DNA from 4 places in the Cellulomonas jepli genome. Region 1 is predicted to be linked to each of the others. Evidence: riboswitches for the same ligand, from Rfam matches in the RefSeq annotation. Region 1 holds a riboswitch; each other region holds the start of a gene.
The links. A riboswitch is a leader RNA that binds a small molecule or an ion and turns the genes downstream of it on or off. The one in region 1 is predicted to bind cyclic di-GMP.
Positions count from the first base shown of each region.

Region 1 (4,571 bases):
GAGCGCGACCCAGTCGACGACGTCGTCGCCCGGGTACAGGTCGTCGGCGCCGACCTTCGTCGGGGTCGTCGGCGGGCTGTTGAACGCGGCCGGCGTCATGACCCAGGTCCACGCCACGTTCGTCACGCCCTCGGTGCGGAACACCTCGACGTAGTGCCGGTACGCCGCGCGGTAGTCGGCCGGCGAGCCGTACTCGGGCGAGTAGTCGGGCTCGTGGTGGAAGACGAGGTACAGCGGGACCTCGAGCGACCGGACGCCCGCCGCCTGCTCGCGGATCCGCGCGTCGTGCACGCCGCTCGCGACCTCGGCCCACGGCAGCTTCGTGCCGTTGCGGAGCTTCGGCAGGATCGACAGGACCGGCGTGCGACCACGCTCCACGGATTGCCGCACCGACACCGGCGGCATCGGGTCGTCCCAGATCGAGTACCAGCGGTGCAGGTCGAGCTTGCGCCCGATGAGGCTCTCCAGGTCACGCATCGCCGTCTCGGTGTCCGGTGCGTCGCGCGTCCCCGCGAACGCGCCGAACAGCAGGCCCTGGTCCGGCGTGAGCTGCTGCGACGCGGTGAGGACCGGGGGTGTGGTCGGGGTCGGCGGGGGCGTGGCGCTCGGTGTGGGGGAAGGCGTGGGTGTGGGGGACGGCGCGACGGTCGGCGTCGGCGTGGGTGTGGGCGACGGCGAGGGAGTCGGGGCCACGGTCGGGCTCGCGGTCGGCCTCGGGGTGGCTGTCGGGTCTGTGGTGGCCGTGGGGCTCGCGGTCGGGCTCGGGCTCGCGGTCGGGCTCGGGTTGGCCGACGGGCTCGGGCTGGCTGTCGGGCTCGGGTTGGCGGACGGGCTGGGGCTGGCCGTCGGCGTCGCGGTCGTCGTGGGGCTCGTCGAGGGCTTCGGGGTCGTCGACGGCGTGGGTGTGGCGGAGGGCTTCGGCGTGGGGGTGGCCGAGGGGGTCGCGGTGGCCGTGGGGGTGGCTGAGGCGGTCGCGGTCGTCGTGGGGCTCGTCGAGGGCTTCGGGGTCGTCGACGGCGTGGGTGTGGCGGAGGGCTTCGGCGTCGGGGTGGCCGAGGCGGTCGCGGTGGCCGTGGGGGTGGCCGTGGGTGTGGCCGAGGGCTTCGGCGTGGCCGACGGCGTCGCCGACGGCTTCGGGGTGGCCGAGGGGGTAGGGGCGGCCGTCGGGGCGGCCGTGGGGGTGGCCGTCGCGGAGGGCGTCGGTGCGGGGGTCGCCGAGGCGGTCGTGGTGGGCGACGGCGCGGGCGTGGCGGAGCGCGTCGGCGTGGGTGTCGGGGTGGCCGTTGGTGTGGCCGACGGCGTCGGCGTGGCCGACGGCGTCGCCGACGGCTTCGGGGTCGGGGTGGGGCGCAGGACCGAGCTCGTCGGCGGGATCGCCCGGAGCACGTCCGCGGTCCGCGGGGTCACCCGGGCGCGGCCCTCGAGCGAGACCAGCGACGGGTCGGGGCCGCCGACCGGCCGGACCGTCTCGCGCACGAGGTCCGCGACGCGTGGCGCAGCAGCGGCGCTGGCGGTGGACGTCGTCGAGCCGGCGGTGATGGCCCGCGCCGCCGGTGCGGGCGAGGTCGGGACGGACGTCGCGGGCGCGAGCACCGCTCCTGCCGGCGTCCCCGTCGTCGAGCGTCCCGCCGTCGTCGGCCCCCAGGCCGGCGCCACCGTGCGGGGCAGCGGCGTGGTGTCGGCGGCTGCGCCGGGCACCTGCCCTCGGTCCCTCCCGTCGAGCGGCCCGTCGACCGCAGGCGCCACCTGGCCGCCGACGGTCGTCGTGCCCTGCCCGCCGACCGGTGCGGCGGTCCGCGGCGTCGGCCCCGTCGAGGGTGCTGCGGAGACGGCGCCACGGCCGTCCGTGCGCTCCGCCGCGGGTGCGGAGGTCAGTGCCGTCGCGACGAGGGCCGTCGTCAGCGCGAGCGTCGTGAGCGCGCGGAGCCCGCGCCGGGCCGGTGCCCGGCCGCTCGAGAGGAGGGCGACGCGGTCGGCCGGCCGGCGCCCGGGTGCGCGCGGTCGACGTGCCGGCGAGCCGGCTGGGCTGATGTGCACGTGTGCTCCGTGGTTCGGTGGCCTGGCTGACCGCGGGGGTCCCATGGCTTTGCGTCCCCGCCTCGCGACGGGTTTGCCTTTGTCGTCCGTGCCCGCGCGCCGGGTGCGGGTGCGCGGGTCCTGCGCCTGAGACATCGGCGCGTGCGGGCGTGTCGTGAGCGCGCCCGGGGGAGACGCACGTCTCGCGCGGGGTGAGATCGACGGTCTCGGGGGAGGGCGCTCCGGCATGCGGCGGGCCGCGGGCGACCCCACGACCCGTCGACCGGGCGCACGCCGTGGGTGGACGCACAAGAGGCGGGCGCGCGCTCCGGGTGTCCGGTGGCACGTGCCCGCCTCTTCGCTGTGCGGGCCGGTACCCCGGGGTGTGGGATACCGACAAACCGGCACGGCGACGGTTGTCGAGGGGTCCCCCGCCAACCTACGGTTACGTAGCCTACGCTGACGTAGGTTGCTACGACCAGCGCTCGTGCCCCCGTCTCGCCCCGCACGAAGGAGTCACCGCGTGAGCCCGAACGGCCCTCTGACGGATGACGGACTCGTCCAGCTGCTGACCCCCACCGGGGCGCGCGTCCACGACACGACCTACGACCCCCTCGTCGCGCACGTCACGCCCGAGGACCTGCGCGGGATGTACCGCGACATGGTCCTCGTCCGGCGGTTCGACTCCGAGGCGACCGCGCTGCAGCGCCAGGGCGAGCTCGGCCTGTGGGCCCAGAGCCTCGGCCAGGAGGCCGCGCAGGTCGGCTCCGGCCGCGCGCTGCGCCCGCAGGACTACGTCTTCCCGTCCTACCGCGAGCACGGTGTCGCGCACGTGCGGGGCCTCGACCTGACGGACATCCTGCGGCAGTTCCGGGGCATCGACCACGGCGGCTGGGACACCGAGGCGCACAACTTCCACCTGTACACGCTGGTGATCGGCTCGCACACGCTGCACGCGACCGGGTACGCGATGGGCGTGCAGCGCGACGGCGCGGTCGGCACCGGCGACCCCGAGCGCGACACCGCGGTCGTCACCTACTTCGGCGACGGTGCGACCGCGCAGGGCGACGTCAACGAGGCGCTCGTGTTCGCCGCCGTGAACAACGCCCCGCTCGTGCTGTTCTGCCAGAACAACCAGTGGGCCATCTCGGAGCCGACGACGCACCAGGCGCGCGTCCCGATCGCCGACCGCGGCAAGGGCTTCGGGGTGCCGAGCGTGCGGGTCGACGGCAACGACGTGCTCGCGTCGTACGCGGTGACCCTCCAGGCGCTCGAGCGTGCGCGGTCCGGCGGCGGGCCGACGCTCGTCGAGGCGTTCACGTACCGGATGGGCGCGCACACGACGTCCGACGACCCGACCCGGTACCGCTCGGCGGCCGAGGAGGAGTACTGGCGCCAGCGCGACCCGATCGACCGCCTGCGCCTGCACCTCACCGCGACCGACGAGCTGTCGCAGGACTTCCTCGACGCGGTCGACGCGGAGGCGGCGGCGCTGGGCGAGCGCGTCCGCGCGACGGTGCACGGGTTCACCGCACCGCCGACGTCCACGCTGTTCGAGCACGTGTACGCGACCCCGCACGCCGTCGTCGACGCCGAGCGTGCCTGGTTCGAGGGGTACGAGGCGTCGTTCGTGACCGGTGCGGCCGAGGGGAGCGCGCGATGAGCGCCGACGTCCAGAAGATCTCGCTCGCGAAGGCGATCAACGTCGGGCTGCGCCGGGCGCTCGAGCAGGACCCGAAGGTGCTGCTCATGGGTGAGGATATCGGGGCGCTCGGGGGCGTGTTCCGGGTGACCGACGGGCTGCAGAAGGACTTCGGCAAGGACCGGGTCGTCGACACCCCGCTCGCGGAGTCGGGCATCGTCGGCACCGCGATCGGCCTCGCGCTGCGCGGGTACCGCCCGGTGTGCGAGATCCAGTTCGACGGGTTCATCTTCCCGGCGTTCGACCAGATCACGACGCAGCTCGCCAAGATGCACTACCGCTCGCGCGGCCGGCTGAACCTGCCCGTCGTGATCCGCGTGCCCTACGGCGGCGGGATCGGCGCGATCGAGCACCACAGCGAGTCGCCCGAGGCGCTGTTCGCCCACACCGCCGGGCTCCGGGTCGTCAGCCCGTCGAACCCCGCCGACGCGTTCACGATGATCCAGCAGGCCATCGCGTCGCCCGACCCGGTGCTGTTCTTCGAGCCCAAGGGCCGGTACTGGGACAAGGCCGAGGTCGACCTCGCCGCCGGGGTCGCCGCGCCGCACGACGCGTCGGCGCCCACCGGCCTGGACCGCGCCCAGGTGGTCCGCAGCGGCACCGACGTGACGCTCGTCGCCTACGGGCCGACGGTGGCCGTCGCCCTCAAGGCCGCCGCGGCCGCGCAGGCCGAGGGCACGAGCGTCGAGGTCGTCGACCTGCGCACGATCTCCCCGCTCGACACCGCGACCGTCGTCGAGTCGGTCCGCCGCACCCGCCGCTGCGTCGTCGTGCACGAGGCCCCGACGCTCTACGGCAGCGGCGCCGAGGTCGCGGCGCGGGTCACCGAGGAGTGCTTCTACCACCTCGAGGC
Region 1 is NZ_JBFTER010000130.1:7,256-11,826, forward strand. Features, by position in the region: gene AB6N24_RS20935 (PKD domain-containing protein) at 1-2,037, opposite strand, end outside; cyclic di-GMP riboswitch class I at 2,051-2,125, opposite strand; gene pdhA (pyruvate dehydrogenase (acetyl-transferring) E1 component subunit alpha) at 2,540-3,679, shown strand; gene AB6N24_RS20945 (alpha-ketoacid dehydrogenase subunit beta) at 3,676-4,571, shown strand, end outside.

Region 2 (4,571 bases), on a different contig from region 1:
CGTGAGCGTGGCCGGCGGCGCGCCGGTGCCGCTCTCCGTGGTCCCGTCGCCGTAGGTGAGCGACCAGCTCGCGACGTGCTCGCCGGCACCACCGCCCGCGCCCGACGAGCGCGACGCGTCGAACGTGACCGAGAGCGGCGCCGTCCCGTGCGTCGTCGACGTCTGCAGGAAGGCCGACGGCCGCGTGTGCGCCGCGGGGGAGTCGGCGACGTCCGCGAACGCCTCGAGCGAGCTCGGCGTCGAGTCCACGAACCACGAGCAGCTGCCGTGGTGGTGGAAGTACAGGACCGCCGTGACCTCGGGCCACGACGCGAGCGTCGCCATCGACTCGCGCAGCCACGCGGCCTTGCGGCCCGGCACCGCGGGGTCCTCGACCGAACCCCACTCGGCGATCACGAGGGGCTTGCCGTGCGCCTGGCCGAACGCCCGGAACGCCGACGCGGCGCGCGACATCGACGACCACGACGTCTGGCCGTTCGTCGCGCACCCGAACCAGTTGTAGGCGTCGAGCGCGATCTGGTCGACGACGTCGTCGCCGGGGTACAGCGCGTCGGCGCTCACCGCCGCGTACGGCGCGAAGGGCGTCGGCGTCACGATCCACGTCCACACGGCGTTGGTCACGCCCTGCGCGCGGAAGACCTCGACGTAGTGGCGGAACGCCGCCCGGTAGTCGGCCGCGGCCCCGAAGCCGGGGGAGTAGTCGGGCTCGTGCTGGAACGAGACGTACATCGGCACGCGCAGCGCCTTGACGGCGTTCGCGTGCTGGACGATCTGCGCGTCGTGGGCGCCGCTCGCGACGGCGGCCCACGAGATCTTGGTGCCGTCGATCTTCTTCGACGACACCGACAGCAGCGGCGTGCGGCCGCGCTGGACGGTCGTGGTCAGCGGCGTCGACGGCAGCTCGTCCCACAGGGCGTACCAGCGGTGCACGTCGAGCTTGCGCCCGATGCTCGCCTCGAACGCCGAGACGGCGGCGTCGACGCTCGCGTGGGTGCCCTTGGCGACCGACGCCCCGAACAGCAGGCCGTCGTCCGGGGTCAGGGCGTCCTCGGCCCAGTCGTTCGCGGCGCCGGGCCTCGGCGTGGCGTCGGGGGTGGGCTCGGTGGGCGTCCCGGGCGTGGGGCTGAGCGTCGGCTCGGCGGTGGGCGTGGGGCTGAGCGTCGGGTCCGCCGTGGGCGTGGGCGGGTCCGTGGGGCCGGGCATCGGCTCGGGCGTGGGCGACACCGTGGGCGACGCAGTCGGGGCCGGCTCGACGACCTGGCGGCTCGCGGCCGTCGACGGCGGCACGACGGCCGCCGTGAGCAGACCGGCGAGCGCGGCCGAGGCGACGACGGCGCGTGCGGTGCGGGTGCGAGCGGCGCGGGCCGAGGCGGTGGGCCTCGACGCGGCGCGGGCGGTGGTGGTGCTGGGCGCGGGCACGGCACGGCCCTGCCCCGGGAGGCGGCGTTGCACGGGGATCCCCTGTCGTTCGGCAGCCTGGCGGACCCCGAGGGCCCCATGGCTTTGCGTCCCTGCCTCGCAGCAGGTTTGCCTTTTCGCGGACTCGACGAGCGTACGTCCGCCGTTCGTGTTAATCCAGTCACATAAACCCGGACCAAGCCGACGCGCGTGCACGCCGGGCGTGACTCCCGTGCACCCGGGCAATTCGGATATACGACCGTGTTCCGTGCAGGGTTCTTGCCCTTTCGAGTGATTGCTGTGCACCATGAGGACCTACCGCACAGGGCTTCCGGGGGGAACCGAGTTCGGTGCCGCACGCCGGCGCCGAGGTTGGGCCGTCTGGCGCGGTCGCCGCCGCACGCAGGGCAGGGCGACACGGCAGGGGAGCTTCCCCCGTGGTCCCGGTAACCCGCGGCGACGCTGTCTCTCACTCATCGTCGCTGGTCAGCACGGTCTCGCCGTGCTGGAGCAGGACACGCACCGCGACACGGACGTCGCGCTCCGGCACGGCCGGGGCCTCGGGAGGGGCTCCACCGCCATGTCGAACGCGACGGCCGCACACCCGTGCGTCTGCGCTCACGCCCGACGAGCACCCGTGCTCACGACCCGCACGCAGTCCGGACCGCATGACCCGGGCGCGCCGTGAAGACCATCGCCGTGGAGGCACCCGCAGATGTTTTCCGACTATCCGTTCAAGTTCACGCGCCGCCATCGCGTGCTCGCTTCTGTGATCACCGTCTCACTTCTTGCGGTCGGTGCGATCGCGCTGCTGTCGCCGCAGGGCCAGTACGTGTGGAACGGGCCGAGCGCGACCGAGGTCGCCCTCAAGACGGAGCAGGCGCGCTCGCGCGACCTCAGCGCCCAGCTCGAGGAGATGGAGGCGAAGCTCACCGCGCCGCGGCCCCAGGTCGGCGACAAGGTCCAGCTCGCCCGCGCGGAGGACCTGAAGAAGCAGATCACCGAGCTCGAGGCGAAGCTCGTGCAGACGCAGCAGGAGCTCGGTCGTGCCGAGGCCGAGGCCGCGAAGCAGAAGGACGCCGCGAACCTCGTCAACGGCACGCTCAAGGCCGCGCGCGAGCGCCAGAACGCCGCGAGCAAGGTCACCACGGCGCAGATCGCCGACCTCAAGAAGCAGCTCGGCGAGCTCACCTACAAGGTGCAGAACCCCAAGGGCCACCAGGCGCCCCCGGTCACCGCGTCGATGACTAAGGCGGACATCGTCGCGGCGAGCCAGCTGTTCGGCCTCTACACGACGCAGAGCCCGTTCGACTACGGCGAGTTCAACGGCGTGCAGGCGGCCGTGAACCGCAACGCCGACGTCAGCGGCTACTTCCAGTCGTGGGACACCGACTTCCGCCCGGACGCCGTCCAGTCCGCGTGGAGCCGCGGTCAGATCCCGCTGCTCACCTGGGAGAGCCAGAGCCAGGTCGGTGCGATCTCCGCGGAGGCGCCCGAGTACTCGCTCGGCTCGATCATCAACGGCCAGCACGACGAGTACCTGCGCAAGTACGCCCGTGACATCGCCGCGACCGGCCTCCCGCTGGTCCTGCGCTTCAACCACGAGATGAACGGGACCTGGTACCCGTGGTCCGAGGTCCGCGGTTGGGACGGCAAGGGCATCAACGGGAACAAGAAGGGCGAGTACGTGCAGATGTGGCGGCACGTGCACGACATCTTCACCCAGGAGGGCGCGAACGAGTACGTCGCGTGGCTCTGGGCCCCGAACCGCGTGAACAAGATCCCGAGCCAGCCGGACCCGGTCAACTTCTACCCGGGTGACGAGTACGTCGACTGGATCGGCATGTCGGGCTACTACCGCCCGGGCGACCCGCAGCCGACGTTCGACGACACGTACGGCAAGACGCTCCCGCTGCTGCGCGCAGCGGCCCCGGACAAGCCGATCTTCCTCGCGGAGATCGGGGCGACCGAGGAGGGCGGCAACAAGGCGAAGTGGATCACGAGCCTGTTCGAGGGCATCGCCCGGCCGGAGAACTCCGACATCATCGGCATCGGCTGGTTCAGCCTGGCCGTCACCTCCGGTGGTGAGGGCGAGGGCCGCACGACGAACGACTGGCGGCTCGACTCGTCCGGCCCGTCGATGCGTGCCGCCGAGGCGGGGCTCGCGGCGACCGGGTTCGGCAAGCCGCGCGAGTGACGCCGTGCGCTCCCGCCGGCCGACCCGCGGGAGCGCACGAGCACGACCCAGGACCGCCCGGTCCGGCACGCGAACGGCGTGCCGGGCCGGGCGGTCCGTCGTCGTCCTCGGCGCCTGACCGCGCACACCCGACGGCACCCGACGGCACCCGACGGCACCCGACGGCACCGCGCCGGGCGGCCGGACCGGTGCGCCGTCGCAGGGCCGGTGCGCCGTGGGCGGCGGTGTCCCGAGGCCCTGCGGAGGCCGGAGCCCCGACGTAGCGTCGGCCCATGAGCGTCGAGGGCGGGCACCAGCCGGGGGCCGCCGAGCGCCTGCGGCTCGCGCTGGACCGCGACGGCGCGCACTGCGTGTGGTGCGGCCGGTCGTTCACCGGGCTCGTCGCGCCGACCCGGGAGCACCTGGTTCCGCGGGCCAAGGGCGGGCCGTCGTGGATCGAGAACGAGGTCGCGGCGTGCCGGCGGTGCAACGCCGAGCGCGGTCACCGGTCGGCGGTCGAGTGGCTCGAGGAGTGCGAGCGGCGGGGCTGGTCCCCGGACACCGCGGCGGTCGACCGCTCGCTGACCGCGCTGCTCGACGCGATCGCGCGCCGCGGCGGCAACCGCCGGGCCCGGCTGTACGCCGACGCGCAGCGCCGTCGGCTCCGGCGCCGTTGAGCCCGTCGGAGGCAGACGAGTCCTGCATTCTGCGCAACCGGGCGGAGCGCTCGGTCCGACCTGCGCGGCGCACCGTCCGGACGTCCGCCCCGCGCCCGCAGCGCGGACGGTCCCGCCAGCGCGCCGTGCGGCGACCGGCGAGCGCTCCCCGCGCGGGAAGCCCCGTGCCGGGCGATCCTGGGGACCGCGAGCACGGGGCGACGCCGCCCCGTCCGTGCCGACGGAGGGAGTGTCATGACGACGGTCGTGGAGAGGTCGGTCGTGGTCGACGTGCCGGTCAGCGTCGCCTACGCCCAGTGGACGCAGTTCGAGGAGTTCCC
Region 2 is NZ_JBFTER010000047.1:3,831-8,401, forward strand. Features, by position in the region: gene AB6N24_RS12440 (PKD domain-containing protein) at 1-1,419, opposite strand, end outside; cyclic di-GMP riboswitch class I at 1,468-1,542, opposite strand; gene AB6N24_RS12445 (glycoside hydrolase family 26 protein) at 2,114-3,595, shown strand; gene AB6N24_RS12450 (HNH endonuclease) at 3,868-4,251, shown strand; gene AB6N24_RS12455 (SRPBCC family protein) at 4,486-4,571, shown strand, end outside.
Region 2: linked by a shared signal. The riboswitch ahead of AB6N24_RS12440 (PKD domain-containing protein) and the one ahead of AB6N24_RS20935 (PKD domain-containing protein) in region 1 are both predicted to bind cyclic di-GMP.

Region 3 (4,571 bases), on a different contig from region 1:
CGCCGTCGAGATGATCCGCTCGGGCCGCGCCGACGTCGTCGTCGCCGGTGGCACCGAGGCCGCGATCCACCCGATGCCGCTCGCGGCGTTCGCGGCGTCGCGCACGCTGTCGACGCGCAACGACGACCCCGCCGCCGCGTCGCGGCCGTACGACACCGGTCGTGACGGGTTCGTGCTCGGCGAGGGTGCCGGCATCGTGGTGCTCGAGAGCGCTGAGCACGCGGCCGCCCGCGGCGCGCGGGTCTACGCGAAGATCGCCGGCGTCGGTCTGTCCGCCGACGGGTACCACCTGACGTCCCCCGAGCCCTCGGGGCGCGGTCAGATCTCCGCGATGCGCTCGGCGCTCACGGACGCCGGGATCGACCCCGCCGACGTGCGGCACGTCAACGCGCACGCCACCTCGACGGTGGTCGGCGACCTCATCGAGGCGCGCGGCGTCCGCGACGTGCTCGGCTCGGCCGCGGACCAGGTCGCGCTCTCGGCCACGAAGTCGATGACGGGTCACCTGCTCGGCGGCGCGGGCGCGCTCGAGACCATCTTCACGGTGCTCGCGCTGCACGAGCGCACGGCTCCCCCGACGATCAACGTCTCGGACCCGGACCCCGAGCTCGTGCTCGACCTGGTGCGCGACACGCCGCGGGCCCTGCCGGCCGACGGTCAGCTCGCCGCGGTCAACAACTCGTTCGGGTTCGGCGGCCACAACGTCGCCCTCGTGGTCACGACGGCCTGACCCCGGCACGCCGTCTCCGGCCACGGCACGACGACGCCCGGCCACCGCTCCCCGTGAGGGCGCGGTGGCCGGGCGTCGTCGTTCGTGCGGCCGTCGCGGCCCGGCCGTCGCCGGCCGCTCAGCCGACCCGGTGCAGCCAGCGCACGGGCGCGCCGGCGCCGGCGTAGCGGAACGGCTCGAGCTCGTCGTCCCACGCCTGCCCGAGCGCGAGGTCCAGCTCGGCGCGCAGGCGTGCCGGGTCCGCCGCGTGCACGAGGGCGGCACGGATGCGGTCCTCGGGCACGACGACGTTGCCGTGCACGTCGGTCTGGGCGTGGAAGATGCCGAGCTCGGGCGTGTGGCTCCAGCGCGAGCCGTCGGTGCCGTGGCTCGACTCCTCGGTCACCTCGTAGCGCAGGTGGGTCCACCCGCGCAGCGCCGAGGCCAGGCGCGCGCCCGTCCCCTGGGCACCCTGCCAGGACAGCTCCGCCCGGTACATCCCCGGCGCCGCAGGCTGCGGCGTCCAGTCCAGGGACACGCGTGTGCCCAGCACGTTGCCTGCCGCCCACTCCATGTGGGGGCAGAGCGCACGTGGCGCTGAGTGCACGAAAAGTACACCGCGGGTGATCGCACCTGCCATGTCGCCCTCCTGACGGCTCGAGGTTCGTCTTCCCCAACGACCTCGTCCCGCAGACGGGAGTGCACCACGGCCTCGCGGCGTGCTGGTGACAGCATGCATGATCCGGCTGGTCGGACGCCAGCGAATCCGGCCCCGCCACCCGGACGTGCAACGGTCCGGGTGGCGATCGGTCATGGTTCGCCCTGAAACGTCGGGATCGCGCGCCGGGACCGCGGGGCGAGACCCGGCCCGCGGTCGTGGCCGTCACCCCGCTCCGGCGCGGGGACCCGCGTCAGAGCTGGTCGCGGATCGCGCGCATCGCCTTCTTGCGCACGGACCGTTCGAGCCGGTCGAGGTAGAGGTACCCGTCGAGGTGGTCCACCTCGTGCTGCAGGCAGCGGGCCATGAGCTCGGTGCCCTCGACGACGACCTCCTTGCCGTCGAGGTCCTCGCCGACGACCCGGGCGTACCAGGCGCGCTTCGTCGGGTACCAGAGGCCGGGCACCGACAGGCAGCCCTCGTCGCCGTCCTGGTAGTCCTCGGACAGCTCCACGATGCGGGGGTTCAGCACGTAGCCGATCTCGTCGTCGATGTTCCACGAGAAGGCGCGGAGCCCGACGCCGATCTGGTTGGCGGCGAGGCCGGCCCGACCCTCGTGGTCGACGGTCTCGAGCAGGTCCGTCACGAGGGAGCGCACCCGGTCGTCGACGGTCGTGATCGGGTCGCAGGGGGTGCGCAGGACCGGGTCGCCGACCGTGCGGATCTCTCTCATCGCCATGCCCACGATTGTTTCATGCGGGGCTGTCCGACTCGGGCACTCCAGCGGTCGGAGGTGTGGACCGCGCAGGCCCGCTGGGAGCCTCCCGCCGCCGTCGGCCCGGCACCCTCGCGCCCTTCGGCTCTGCCGTCCCCGGTGCACCTGCGGCGGGAGAGAAGCGCTGCGCCATTCGAGTGACCGAGGTCACGTGAATTGGACACGTGCACGACAAAAGGCCCGGGGAACATTTCCCCGGGCCTTTCGGCGAGAAGCTGTGCGTGACGCGCGGCCGAGACCTCAGACGTCGGAACGCTGCTGCGGCACGCCCGTGAGGAGCTGGCGGACCTCGTTCTCGTGGAAGCGGCGGTGCCCACCGAGCGTCCGGACCGCCGAGAGCTTGCCGGCCTGCGCCCAGCGCGTGACGGTCTTCGGGTCGACCCGGAACATCGCTGCGACCTCACCCGGGGTGAGCAGAGCGCCCGGCATCGAGGTGGACTCGGAACGGTTGGGGGTGGTGATGGCCATGATGGCAACTCTCCTGTCGTTCGGTAGCTCGGCTGACCCCTGAGGCCCCGTGGCTTTGCGTCCCCACCTTGCGGCGGGTTTGCCGTTTCTCGCTGACGTCCTCAACTATGCATGAACCCGGACAACTTCGCAACAACCCCCCGAGGGTGAAACGAACCACCCTGGGGGCCGATCGGGTGAATCGATGCGCTTCGACGGCGCATATAACATGCCCGGCCGGCCCGTGCATCCTGACCGCCGGGAGAGCTTCGGTTGGGCCGCAGCAGACGAGTGCGTGACGATCCCTCGCCCTCCCGGCGGATTCGTCCTACCCTTGACCCAACGCCCAGGCGCGAGCGGGGCGGGTCGCCAGGTGACCACGGCGGGTGACGGGCGCCTCATCTTGTGCGGGTGAGGCGCCCGAACGCTGTCCGCACCCGAGCGCCGTCGAGACGCGCGTCACGCGTGCCGACCGCTGCGACCGCCACACGTGACCCGACGTCGACCGCACCGACGCCCGACGACCGGTCCGCGCGACCCCCGCCGTGGCCCGTCACGTCGCTCCGCACGGCCCCTGACCTGCGGCTCTCCGCTCAAGTCGCCGCGGCGGGTGCCGATGGTCCTCCCGAGGAGCCCACACGTGGCTCGCAGCCGGAGGAGTCACGTGCCGCACACCTGGACCGTCCTCGCGCTCGCGCGCCACATCGGCGGGTTCTACCACGGTGAGCTCCTGGCGGGGCTGGTGCGGGAGGTCACCGCGCAGGGCGGTCGCGTCGTGGTGGCCCAGACCGCACCGGAGCAGCCCGAGCTCGACGAGACGGTCGTCGGCGAGACCGCGCTGTCCGTGGGCTGGGACGAGGCCGACGCGGTCGTCACGATCGCCCTCAGCGCGAGCGCGGCCTTCCTCGAGCGGATGCTCGTGCTCGGCAAGCCCGTCGTGCTCACGAGCCAGCGGGTCGACGGCGTCGAGGCGCCCGTCGCGCTGCCCGACAACCACGGCGGCATCCACGCCGCCGTCGAGCACCTGCGCGCGCACGGCCACACCCGGATCGGCTTCGTCGGCGACCTCCGGCAGTACGACTACCAGGAGCGCCACGTCGCGTACCGCGACGCGCTCGCCGCGCACGGGCTCATCCCGCGCGAGGAGCTGCTCGTCGTGGCGCGGGACTGGTCGGAGGCCGCGGGCGTGGACGCCGCCCGGGAGCTGCTCGCCCGTCCCGAGCGGCCCGACGCGGTGGTCACCGCGTCCGGGCACAACGCCATCGGGCTCGTCCGCGGGCTCGCCGCCGCGGGCGTGCGCGTGCCCGAGGACGTCGCGGTCCTCGCCTTCGACAACGTCGAGCACGGCGCCTGGGCGACGCCGAGCCTGTCGAGCGTGCACCAACGGTTCGACGAGGTGGGCGCGCTGGCCGGCTCGCTCGTCATGCGCGCCCTGCGCGGCGAGCACGTGCCCGCGGGCAGCCACGTCGCCGCGGCCACCGTCGTCGTCCCCCGCGGCTCGTGCGGGTGCCGCGACGACGTGCTCACCAGCCGACCCGCGCCCGCGTCCCGGCTCGCCGGCGTGCCCGTGCAGCCGGGCGACCTCCACCGCACCCTGTCGACCCTGCTCGCCGGGCGGCATCCGGGCACCGTCGCCCCCGACGCGACCGCCGCGCTCGCCGACGAGCTCGAGCGCCTCCTGCAGCGCGGCGACGACCTCACCGAGACGGACCTCGACGGTCTGCTCGCGCTGATGCGCGGGGCCGCGCCCGGCGACGACGCGCTGCACCGGATCACCTCGGTGCTCACCGAGCACGTGCAGCGGCTCATGAGCACGGGGACCGCGACGGGCGCGAGCCCGCACACCACTGCGCTGAGCCGGGTCGCCGCGGCGCTGTGGCGGCTGCAGAACCACGGCTCGGTGCAGCAGTCGCACGTCCTCGCGCAGCACGTGCTCGAGGGGTCCGACGTCGCGGCGGCGCTGCTGCGCGCGGACGCCGACG
Region 3 is NZ_JBFTER010000039.1:7,589-12,159, reverse strand. Features, by position in the region: gene fabF (beta-ketoacyl-ACP synthase II) at 1-730, shown strand, start outside; gene AB6N24_RS11020 (DUF3145 domain-containing protein) at 849-1,349, opposite strand; gene def (peptide deformylase) at 1,621-2,106, opposite strand; gene AB6N24_RS11010 (BldC family transcriptional regulator) at 2,383-2,571, opposite strand; cyclic di-GMP riboswitch class I at 2,630-2,704, opposite strand; gene AB6N24_RS11005 (EAL domain-containing protein) at 3,254-4,571, shown strand, end outside.
Region 3: linked by a shared signal. The riboswitch ahead of AB6N24_RS11010 (BldC family transcriptional regulator) and the one ahead of AB6N24_RS20935 (PKD domain-containing protein) in region 1 are both predicted to bind cyclic di-GMP.

Region 4 (4,571 bases), on a different contig from region 1:
ACCAGTAGCCCGTGTGGTAACCCAGTCGCATCGCGCCCTCGTCCCTGCCTCGTGCGGGCGCCTCGTCGCGCCCGGGGAGGAGTCTGTCAGGTCGTGAGCGTCCAGGTCAGGTGCACCGCGACCCCGCGTCAGATGTAGATCGCGGGGTCGTCCACGATGTCCTCGGCCGTCCACGCCGAGGGCCGGCGTCGGACCTCGGCCGGGACCCCGACGGCGACCGAGCCCGCCGGCACGTCCTTGACCACGACCGCGTTCGCGCCGATCTGCGCGCCGTCGCCGATCCAGACGGGGCCCAGGACCTTCGCGCCCGCACCCACGACGACGTCGTTGCCGAGCGTCGGGTGCCGCTTGCCGACGCGCATCGTGCGGCCCCCGAGCGTCGCGCCGTGGAACAGCACGACGTCGTCGCCGACGACCGCCGTCTCGCCGATGACGACCCCCATGCCGTGGTCGATGAACAGCCGGCGCCCGAGCCGCGCGCCGGGGTGGATCTCGATGCCCGTGGCCGCCCGCGTCGCCTGCGAGAGCAGGCGCGCGGGCAGCCTCAGACCGGGTTCGCGCCACATGCGGTGGAACAGCCGGTACGCCCACACCGCGTGCACCCCCGGGTAGCCGAGGGCGACCTCGACGACGGAGCGGGCCGCGGGGTCGCGGCGCCGCGCGACGTCGAGGTCCTCGCGCAGGACGCCGAGGAAGCGGGTGAGCGACGGCACGGTCAGTCCAGCAGGTCGGCGTAGAGGATCGACGTCAGGTAGCGCTCGCCGAAGGACGGGATGATCGTGACGATCAGCTTGCCCGCGTTCTCGGGGCGCTTGGCGACCTGGACGGCGGCGTAGAGCGCCGCGCCGGAGGAGATCCCGACGAGGAGCCCCTCCTCCTTCGCCGCGCGTCGCGCCCACTCGACGGCCGTCTCGGCGTTGACGTCGATCACCTCGTCGTAGACCGAGGTGTCGAGGATCTCGGGGACGAAGTTGGCGCCGATGCCCTGGATCTTGTGCGGCCCCGGCTGACCGCCGTTCAGGATCGGCGACTCCTCCGGCTCGACGGCGATGATCTTCACGTCCGGGTTGCGCTCCTTGAGCAGCTGCCCGACGCCCGTGATCGTGCCGCCCGTGCCGATCCCGGCGACGAAGATGTCGACCTTGCCGTCGGTGTCCGCCCAGATCTCCTCGGCGGTCGTCGCGCGGTGGATCGCCGGGTTGGCGGCGTTCGCGAACTGGCGGGCGAGCACGGCGCCCGGGCGCTCCGCGGCGACCTCGTTCGCGCGGTTGACCGCGCCCTTCATGCCCTCCGAGCCGGGGGTGAGGATGAGCTCGGCGCCGTACGCGCGCAGCAGGGCCCGGCGCTCCTTCGACATGGTCTCGGGCATCGTCAGGACGACCTTGTACCCGCGCGCCGCGCCGACGAACGCGAGCGCGATGCCGGTGTTGCCGCTGGTGGCCTCGACGATCGTGCCGCCCGCGGGGAGCTCGCCGGACGCCTCGGCGGCGTCGATGATCGCGACGCCGATGCGGTCCTTGACCGAGCTCGCGGGGTTGTAGAACTCGAGCTTGCCGACCACCGTGGCGCCGGCGCCCTCGGTCAGCTTGTTGATGCGGACCAGCGGGGTGTTGCCGATGAGCTGCGTCGCGTCGTCGTAGATGCGGGCCATGTCGTCCTCGTCTGTGCGGGGCCACGGGGTGCGTGGCGGGGTGGGGGAGGTGGTGCGGGGGACCGGGAGGGCTCCGGCGTCGCGCGCCGCGCGGTGGGCTCGTCGTCGGGCCGGGCAGCAGCGCGCGGGGCTCGCTGCCGGGGACCGCCGAGCGCCGGGGACCACCGGTGCGGCGCGTGGGGCGAGCGCTGGCGCGGGGGGATGTGCCCGTGCGGGCCTCCCGCTGCGAGGGCAGCGGGAGCGGCCAGCGCTCTAGTGACAGCGACAGCAGGCGGCGACCCGGTGGGGCCGGGCGCACGCGGCGTCGCACAGGACCAGGGTGGTGACGCACGCGCGGAGCAGCACGGTCACCTCTCCTCCCGGTCGGTCATGGACGCGCTGACGTTATCGACAACGTCCCCGCGGTGCAAAGCATGCCCGAGGTGCGGGACGTCGTCCGCGCGGACGACCGCGACGCAGCACGGCGACGGGCCGTGGGACGCCGACGACGCACGCGAGCGGTGCGCGGGAAACCCGCGCACCGCTCGCGTGCGTCTGCCGTGCGGACGTCAGAAGCTGCGCTGGACCTTGACCGCCGCGCCGTCCGTGAAGTAGTTGTCGACGTTCGCGATCGTGTGGACGGTCGGAGCGAGGATCGCGCAGCGCGTGTACCCCGTGTCGAGCCGGAACACGTTGTTCTGGATGACCACGCCGGTGCTCGCCGGGCGGCTGCCGTAAGCCATGTTGATGGTGCACTTGCCGCCACCGATCCGGTTGTCCTTGATCGTCAGGCCCGTGATCTGCGAACGGTCCTGCGTCGTCTGGATCGCCGTGGCCTGCGCACCGCGGATGTTGTTCCGCAGGATCCGGATGTTCGACCCGCCCTGGATCTGGATGCTGTCGGCGTGGCTCTCGCCGCCCTTGTGGTTCGGGTCGGAGGCGTAGTACAGGTTGCTGTGCATGTACGAGTCCTCGACGAGGACGTTCGAGCCCGTGATGTGCACCGAGTCGATGACGTTCGCGATCTCCGTGCGGCGGACCGTGAAGTTGTGCCCGATGATGCCCGCGATGTGCGGCGACGCGTCGGCCGCGACGAGCTCGCTGTCCTCGATCGTGAAGGGGTAGAGACCCGCGCCGTTCGTGACGAGGGCGAAGCTGCTGGTGATCGGCCGGCCGCGGACGACCGAGCGCTTGATCGTGACGTTCGGTGCCGTGACCTTGAGGAACCCCCGCACGTCGACCGCGTCGATGACCGCGCCCGGCGTGCTCACCACGAGGTCGCCGGTGATGACGGTCAGGACCGTGCCTGCCGGCACGCCCGTCGTGCTGGCGCTCGCGTTGCTCAGCGTCGGGATGGTGAGCGCGGCGGGTGCGACGCCGGCGCCGGCAGCGGGAGCCGTTGACGCGATCGCTGCGACGACGCTGAGGCCGGCGACGAGGGCGACGGCCCGGCCCCGGCGGCGGAGGGCGCGCTGCGGGGCGCGCTCCGACAGGCTGTCGGTGGGCGCGCTGAAGGTCGAGCGGACTGCATTGAGCACTGGATTCTCCGTCGTTCGGCAGCCTGGCGAACCTCGTGGGTCCCATGGCTTTGCGTCACTGCCTCGCGGCAGCTTTGCCTTTTCGTGGACAGGAGGACCGTATGCGGTCGCGGCTGCCCGCGACAAGAGTCACAGCGCCTGGCAGGCGGGTGAAACAGCGTCGTCCGGGCGGCGGGTCCTCGGTGCCGGTGATAACAGCCGGTGCGGATCAGGGCGATCCCGCAGGTCACGGGCGTGGGAATGCGTGAGAAGGCGTTGTTTTCGACGAGTTCCCGAGTGCGGCGCGGGCGCCCCGGCGGCACGTCCGGGATGTCCGTCCGGGACGGGTTACGAACACGATCGGTGCATTCACGGACGGGTGCACCCGCACGGGTGGCGGGCGTGGTCCTGTGCGTGCGCCCGGGCGCACGCGCAGGACGCTCAGCCCAGCCCGACGGCGTCGAGCCACGCCTCGGCGAGCAGGCCGTGACCGGCGGGCGTGGGGTGCACGCCGTCGTACGCCCAGGCGGCCGGCGTGGTGCGGACGGCCGCCGCGGCGAAGAGCCCGTCGGCCGGCACGAGCGTCGCGCGGAGCTCGGCGGCGAGCCGCCGGACGACCCCGATCCGCGGGTCGAGGTCCTCGCGCCAGCCGTGCTGTGCCTCCTCGACGGGCACGACGAACGGCTCGACGAGGACGAGGCGCGCCCCCAGGCGCTCGCGCGCCGAGTCGAGCATCGCGCGGTAGTCCTCCTCGTACGCGTCGACGGAGGTCGCGCGGCCCGAGTCGTAGCGGCGCCACGTGTCGTTGATCCCGACGAGCACCGAGATCACGGTCGGCTCGAGCGCGAGGGCGTCGGCCTCCCAGCGGTCGCGGAGCTGCCGCGCGGTGTCCCCGCCGATCCCGCGGTTGAGGAAGGTCAGGCCCAGGTCGGGCCGGCGCGCGCCGGCGAGCGCGGCGACGAGCAGCGCGTACCCGTGCCCGAGGCTCGCCGGGTCGCTGCGGTCGCGCCCCCCGTCGGTGATCGAGTCGCCGGTCAGCAGGATGCGGTCGCCCGCCTCGAGAAGCGTCATGCCCCGAACTGCAGCACAGGGGCCCGGATCGGACAAGCCGGTCAGGTGCCGACCACGAGCGAGACCGCGAGCGCCGCCATCACGACCGCGACGAGCCCGTCGAGGACCTGCCAGGCGCGCGGGCGGGCGAAGAGCGGGGCGAGCCGGCCCGCGCCGAACCCGAGGGTGACGAACCAGCCGATGCTCGCGGCGACCGCCCCGGCGGCGAAGGCCCACGGCCGGTCCTGCTGGTGCGCGACCGAGCCGAGGAGCACGACGGTGTCGAGGTACACGTGCGGGTTCAGGAAGGTCAGGGCGGCGCACGTGAGCAGCACGCGGGCACGCCCGCCCGGGGCGTCGTCGGCGGCGGGCTG
Region 4 is NZ_JBFTER010000003.1:44,867-49,437, reverse strand. Features, by position in the region: gene AB6N24_RS01390 (LLM class F420-dependent oxidoreductase) at 1-31, opposite strand, end outside; gene epsC (serine O-acetyltransferase EpsC) at 129-713, opposite strand; gene cysK (cysteine synthase A) at 716-1,651, opposite strand; gene AB6N24_RS01375 (right-handed parallel beta-helix repeat-containing protein) at 2,200-3,168, opposite strand; cyclic di-GMP riboswitch class I at 3,183-3,257, opposite strand; gene AB6N24_RS01370 (SGNH/GDSL hydrolase family protein) at 3,589-4,218, opposite strand; gene AB6N24_RS01365 (LysE/ArgO family amino acid transporter) at 4,260-4,571, opposite strand, start outside.
Region 4: linked by a shared signal. The riboswitch ahead of AB6N24_RS01375 (right-handed parallel beta-helix repeat-containing protein) and the one ahead of AB6N24_RS20935 (PKD domain-containing protein) in region 1 are both predicted to bind cyclic di-GMP.